2 regions of the Variovorax sp. RCC_210 genome follow, and region 1 is predicted to be linked to the other one. Evidence: predicted binding sites of a transcription regulator. Region 1 holds the regulator's gene; the other holds the start of a gene.
The links. The regulator LexA, encoded in region 1, represses DNA repair genes until DNA is damaged. The targets are predictions, from matches to a motif close to ACTGTATNNNNATACAGT.
Positions count from the first base shown of each region.

Region 2: a site for LexA is predicted at 1,684-1,701, ahead of AB6807_RS01255 (PA0069 family radical SAM protein). Genes of this name have one in related genera too.

Region 1 is NZ_JBFUPJ010000001.1:889,846-893,049, reverse strand. It holds gene AB6807_RS04380 (asparaginase) at 1-778, opposite strand, end outside; gene lexA (transcriptional repressor LexA) at 852-1,535, shown strand; gene AB6807_RS04370 (hypothetical protein) at 1,674-2,051, shown strand; gene AB6807_RS04365 (D-2-hydroxyacid dehydrogenase family protein) at 2,222-3,204, shown strand, end outside.
Region 2 is NZ_JBFUPJ010000001.1:256,268-259,471, forward strand. It holds gene AB6807_RS01240 (cyclopropane-fatty-acyl-phospholipid synthase family protein) at 1-467, opposite strand, end outside; gene AB6807_RS01245 (thiol-disulfide oxidoreductase DCC family protein) at 500-922, opposite strand; gene AB6807_RS01250 (GbsR/MarR family transcriptional regulator) at 984-1,604, opposite strand; gene AB6807_RS01255 (PA0069 family radical SAM protein) at 1,729-2,823, shown strand; gene AB6807_RS01260 (alpha/beta fold hydrolase) at 2,834-3,204, opposite strand, start outside.

The sequences.
Region 1 (3,204 bases):
CGGTGGCGGCCAACACCAGCCCTCGCAGCGGATCGACGCCCTTCGCCTGTACCTGCACCAGCGCCTCGACCACGGCCCCGCTCGCACCGGCGTGGCTCATCACGATTTCCACGCGCGGCCATTGCACGACAGCGGCGTCGAAGATCTTCGACAACTGCGATGCAGCAGCCTCGGGCCACGCGCGAACCAACCGCACCTCGCCCTCTTCCACGTAGCCCAGCGGCCCGGCATCGCCTGACGCGAACGCATCGAGCCGGTAGGTGTGCGTCTTCTGGATGTCCAGGCCGCCGTGGATCGTTCCGGCGCACACAGCCATCACGCCCCGCGCACCCGGCGTGGATGCGACGCTGATCGCATCGCGCACGTTCTGAGGCCCGTCGGGCGCCAGCGCCGTCGCGGGCCGCATCGCGCAGGTGAGGACCACCGGCTTGCTTGCGACGAGCACCGAGTGCAGGAAGAACGCGGTCTCCTCCAGGGTGTCCGTGCCGTGCGTGATGACGATGCCCGCCACGTCAGCCTGCGCCAGCCAATGCGCGCAACGCTGCGCCAGCTTCTGCCAGACGCTGAAGGACATGTCCTTGCTGTCGAGCTGCGCCACCTGCTCCGCCACCAATGCCACGCCCGTAGGCGCATCGATGCCGCCAAGCAGGTCTGCAACACCCACTTGCCCCGCCGTGTAGCCGATGTTGTCGCCGCTGCTGGCGGCCTTGCCGGCGATGGTGCCGCCGGTGCCCAGGACCACCACGCGACGCACTTCAGGCGAAAGGGAATTGACCATCACTTGTCAACTTTAAAAAACTGGTTAAAAATACAGGTACTGGATATCTAGCCAGTGCCGCAAGGAACCACATATGCAGTTCGCAGTGAAGCTTACAGCCCGCCAGCAGCAGATCCTGGACTTGATCCAGAGCGCCATCGCACGCACCGGTGCGCCACCCACGCGTGCCGAAATTGCCAACGAGCTCGGGTTCAAGTCGGCCAACGCCGCCGAAGAACACCTGCAGGCCCTGGCGCGCAAGGGCGTCATCGAGCTTGTCAGCGGCACCTCGCGCGGCATTCGCCTGAAGGGCGACGCCCTGCGCTCGCTGAACGAAACACGCCATCGCGAAGGCAGCCAGTTCTCGCTTTCGCTGCCCGGCATGGCCCAGCTGGCGCTGCCGCTCATCGGCCGCGTCGCAGCCGGCTCTCCCATCCTCGCGCAAGAGCATGTCGACCAGACCTACTACGTCGAGAACACCTTGTTCCAGCGCCAGCCCGACTACCTGCTGAAGGTGCGCGGCATGTCGATGCGCGACGCCGGCATCATGGACGGCGACCTGCTCGCCGTGCAGGCCACCAAGGAAGCGCGCAACGGCCAGATCGTGGTGGCGCGGCTGGGCGAAGAAGTGACCGTGAAGCGCCTGAAGCGCAACAAGCAGGTCATCGAGCTGCACGCCGAGAACCCCGACTACCCGACCATCATCGTGCAGCCAGGCGAGCCTTTCGAAATCGAAGGCCTCGCTGTCGGGCTCATTCGCAACACCATGCTGATGTAGGCCTTACGGCCTGCTGCCAGCAGCACCTCATCCGGCCGCGACAGGTGGCGGGCGTATGGCGAAGAGTCGCCATCACCCTGTCGCAGCCGATTCAAGAAATCCTGCCTGTGTTCAACCTCATACTTTTTTGGAGTTCACATGGGAATCGCCCTCCTCGCCATCGCTGATTTCTGGATGCCGCTGCAATCGCTGGCCAACAGACTGATCCCGGCACGCCGGCCCCACGCCAGGGACCATCTCGACCACAACGATAGCTCCGCCGGCTTGCGCTACGTGGCGGTGCGCCCTGCCTGCGCCTCCCGCAACGGCGCCGGCATGACCACGCCTGCGGTGGCCACCGCCCCTGCGCGTCCGCTGCGCGTGGTTCGAGTGGTCGACGGCAAAGGGCAGCAACGCAATGACCGTGTCGTGATCTCCGGCCGCATGGCCGACGTGTGCGCCGAACTCGACCGGCTGGCCGCGCTCGAGACCGCGGAAACCCTGGCCACGGCCCACCGCTCGACGCGCCTGCACTGAGCTGGCACCGAGCCAGCACTCGGCCCGACATTGGGGCGGCACTAAGCCCCGAATCTGCGGCGCAAGCACCTGCGAAGGCGCCCGGCAAGCCGCTTGGCAAGCCGTGCGGGCCGGGTATCCAAACGTTCACAGGTGCGTCGTGCCGATGCTGCGAGGCACAATGGCACGCCATGAACATTGTGATCCTCGACGACTACCAGGACGCGGTGCGCAAGTTGCGCTGCGCAGCCAAGCTGGACGCGTACGCGGCCAAGGTCTATACCAACACGGTGAAGGGCATCGGGCAGCTGTCGGTTCGCCTGAAAGACGCCGACGTGATCGTGCTGATTCGCGAGCGCTCCCAGATCTCGCGCCAGCTCATCGAAAAGCTGCCCAAGCTCAAGCTCATTTCTCAGACCGGACGCATCGCCGGTCACATCGATGTCGCGGCCTGTACCGAACGCGGCGTGGCCGTGGCAGAGGGCTCCGGCTCGCCGCAGGCCCCGGCTGAACTCACGTGGGCGCTCATCATGGCCGCCATGCGCCGGCTGCCGCAGTACATCAGCAACCTGAAGCACGGAGCCTGGCAGCAGTCGGGGCTCAAGTCGGCGTCGATGCCGCCCAACTTCGGGCTCGGCTCGGTGCTCAAGGGCAAGACGCTGTGCATCTGGGGCTACGGTCGCATCGGCCAGTTGGTGGCGCGCTACGGGCAGGCCTTCGGCATGCAGGTCGTCATCTGGGGCCGCGAAGCCAGCTGCGCCAAGGCGCGCTCCGACGGCTTCCAGGTGGCGCAGAACCGGCACGAGTTCTTCGCCGCCGCCGACGTGCTGTCGGTGCACCTGCGGCTCAACGATGAAACCAACGGCCTCATCACGCTGGAAGACCTCTCGCGCATGAAGCCGACGGCGCTGTTCGTCAACACGTCGCGCGCCGAACTGGTCGAGGCCGATGCCCTGCTCGCCGCGCTCAACCGCGGCCGCCCCGGCCTCGCCGCCATCGACGTGTTCGAGAGCGAGCCGCCGCTGCAGGGCCACGCGCTGCTGCGCCTGGAGAACTGCATCTGCACGCCGCACATCGGTTACGTCGAGCAGGAAAGCTACGAGAGCTACTTCGGCCAGGCGTTCGACAACGTCGTGAGCTACATCAACGGCAACCCCACGAACATCGTGAACCC
Region 2 (3,204 bases), 630 kb from region 1:
GTGCGGGTGTAGTCGGCCTCCAGGTGCGCCATGCGGTCGGCCACGCCGGCGGCGGCGTCCAGCCTGGCGGCGATGCGGTTCTGCACGGCCACGTTGGTCACGGTGATGGCGTACAGAGACGGGTCGTCGCCCACCAGCGTGCGCGCGGTGGCGCCGGCGCCGCAGCCCAGGTCGAGCACGCAGCGGCGCGGCGTGCTGCCTTGCGGCGGCTGCGGAAGCTGCAGCGCGCGGCCGATGACGCGGTTCATTTCCACCAGCATGCCCTCGCGCCGCAGCGGGTTCAGGCCGGCGCGCCAGAAGCCGAAGTGCATGTTGTAGCTGGGGCTCCAGGCGCTGTAGTCGACCGCCACTTCGGTGAAGTAGTGCTGGGTGTCTTCGGCCGTGATGGAGGCGCTGGCGTGGCCGGACGGGGCGTTCGTCGGCATACCCTGCGGTACGCGGAAGTCGGGCTGGAAGACGGTGGGCATGGCAGTTCCCTCGCTGGTTGGTTCTTCGGTTTTCAAAGGCGGCAGCTGCCGTCGTGGCAAGAAGGCGCGATGCGCCCGGCCAGCCGGTTGGCCAGCCAGCGCGGAATGCGGTAGCGGTTGCGCGCCAGCAGCGCATAGGCGCGGTCGGCCAGCGGCGCGACGAGCGGCAGGTCGAGCAGGAAGCCGCCGCTGGAAAGCCCGACCGCCGTGCGGCACAGGCGAATGGCCGGCACGCCGACGAACACGCGGCCGTCGGCGTCGGCCATGTGGATGGCGGCCATCAGCGCCTCGCGCGGCGCCGGGCCGGCGTCGAAGCCCGGTGGCGAGCAGTCGACCAGCTGCAGCCGGCCGGCCGTGTCGCGCGCCTTCATGTTGCCCATTTCGGCGGAGCAGATCGCGCAGCTGGCGTCGAAAAAAATCGTGAACGGATAGCTCGGTGCGGCGGTGTGGCTCATGGTGTTCTTGGTTCTCGATATTTCTGTTAAAACAGAAATTGAGGGACAAAAAAAGGGAGGTTCAGATCATGGGGAGGCTGGCGTGGTGGGCATCCGGGTCTTCGCCCTTGTTGCCTTTGTCGCCGCTGCCGTCCTTGCCGTCCTTGCCGGAGGCGATGGCGTCGCCACGCACGAACTTCTGCACGCTCGCGCCCAGCGTCAGCACCTTGTCGAGCGTGCCGGGCGACAACCGCAGCATTTCGTCGGCCCAGGTGGCCAGCTTGTCCATCAGCTCCATGGTGGAGCGGATGCGGTCCTGCGCATCGGCCGGTTCCTTCTGGAAGTCGGGGCTGGACACCAGCTCGCGCAGCACGCGCACGGTGGGGTCGAACTCGCGCTCCTTGCGCTCGCGCACCACGGTGCGAAACAGCTCCCACACGTCGACGCTGGTCTCGAAATAGTCGCGCCGGTCGCCCAGCGTGTGGGTGATGCGCACCAGGTTCCACGCCTGCAGCTCCTTCAGGCTGTTGCTGATGTTGGAGCGCGCCACGCCCAGCGTGTCGGACAGCTCCTCGGCGTTCATGGGCTTACCGTGCGCGAAGAGCAGGGCGTGGATTTGCGAGACCGTGCGGTTCACGCCCCACATGGAGCCCATTTCGCCCCAGTGCAGGACGAACTTGCGTTGAATGTCGGTGAGTTCCATGGCGTCGAGTTTATGATTTGCGAAATTTCTGTCAATAGAGAAATTGAAAAATCGTTGGACATTCGCGGAGCGCTGGAATACTGTATGAATAACCAGTAAATGCCTTTTGTCCAAAGGACCCGCCATGCCCGCCGCCCTGATTCCCATCCACGCCATCAAGGGCCGCGGTGCGGCCACGCACCTGGCGCACCGTTTTTCGCGCGACGAGCGCAACGACTTCGACGACGGCTGGGGCACGCTCGAAGAAGGCGTGGCCGAGGCGGCCGAGCTGCAGCCGCTGGCCACCGAAATTCGCTTCGAGGACGTGAAGTCGGTGCTCAGCGAAAACGACTCGCCCGACATTCCCTTCGACCGTTCGCTCAACCCGTACCGGGGGTGCGAGCATGGGTGCATCTACTGCTTCGCGCGCCCCACGCACAGCTACCTCAACCTGTCGCCCGGCCTCGACTTCGAGACCAAGCTGATCGCCAAGCGCAACATCGTCGAGGTGCTGCGCACCGAGCTCGGCCGCAAGAGCTACCGCCCCAGCCACGTCGCCATCGGCACCGCCACCGACTGCTACCAGCCCATCGAGCGCGAACTGCGGCTCACGCGCTCGGTCATCGAGCTGCTGCAGGAAACGCGGCATCCGTTCGCGCTGGTCACCAAGTCGAGCGCGGTCGAGCGCGACCTCGACCTGATCGCGCCCATGGCGGCCGACCGGCTGGCGGCCGTGTACGTCACCGTGACCACGCTCGACGGCGAGCTTGCGCGCAAGCTGGAGCCGCGCGCCGCCGCGCCGCACCGGCGGCTGCGCACCATTCGCGCGCTGGCCGATGCCGGCGTGCCGGTAGGGGTGAGCGTGGCGCCGCAGATTCCCTTCGTCACCGAAGACATGGAGCAGGTGCTCGAAGCCGCCTGGGAGGCCGGCGCGCGCAGCGCCTTCTACACGGTGGTGCGGCTGCCGTGGGAGGTGGCGCCGCTCTTCAAGGAATGGCTGGCGTTGCACTACCCGCAGCGCGCCGATCGCATCATGGCGCGCATCCACGAGATGCGCGGCGGCAAGGACTACGACGCCGACTTCGCCACCCGCATGAAGGGCTCGGGCCTGTGGGCCGACCTGATCCGCCAGCGCTTCGAGAAGGCCACGAAGCGCATCGGCTTCAACCGCGAGCGCATCGCGCTGGATGTGGGCGCGTTCCGCCCCCCGGGCGCGGCGGGGCAGGGCAGCCTGTTCTAGGCTGGCGCCTTCAGTTCTTGTCGAGGAAGTCGCCGACCAGCTTGGTGGTGGCGCTCGGGTTCTCTTCCATGATCCAGTGGCCGGAGCCGGGCACGATGCCCTCGGTCACGTCCGTCGCCGTGGCGCGCATCACCACCGCCATCGTCGGGCCGAACGACTTTTCTCCGCCCACGGCCAGCACCGGCATTTCGAGCTTGCCTTGCGCCATGAAGGCCTTGTTGTCGATGGCGTCCTGGTCGAAGGCGGCGAACTGCGAGAAGCCCGCGTGCATGTTGCCCGGCCGTGCGTACAGGCGGGCGTAGTGCTTGCGCGCGGCCTCGCTGAAGCTGGCTGGCGTGGCCGAGAACTCGTTCCAGAAGCGGTCGAGGTAGATGCGCTCGC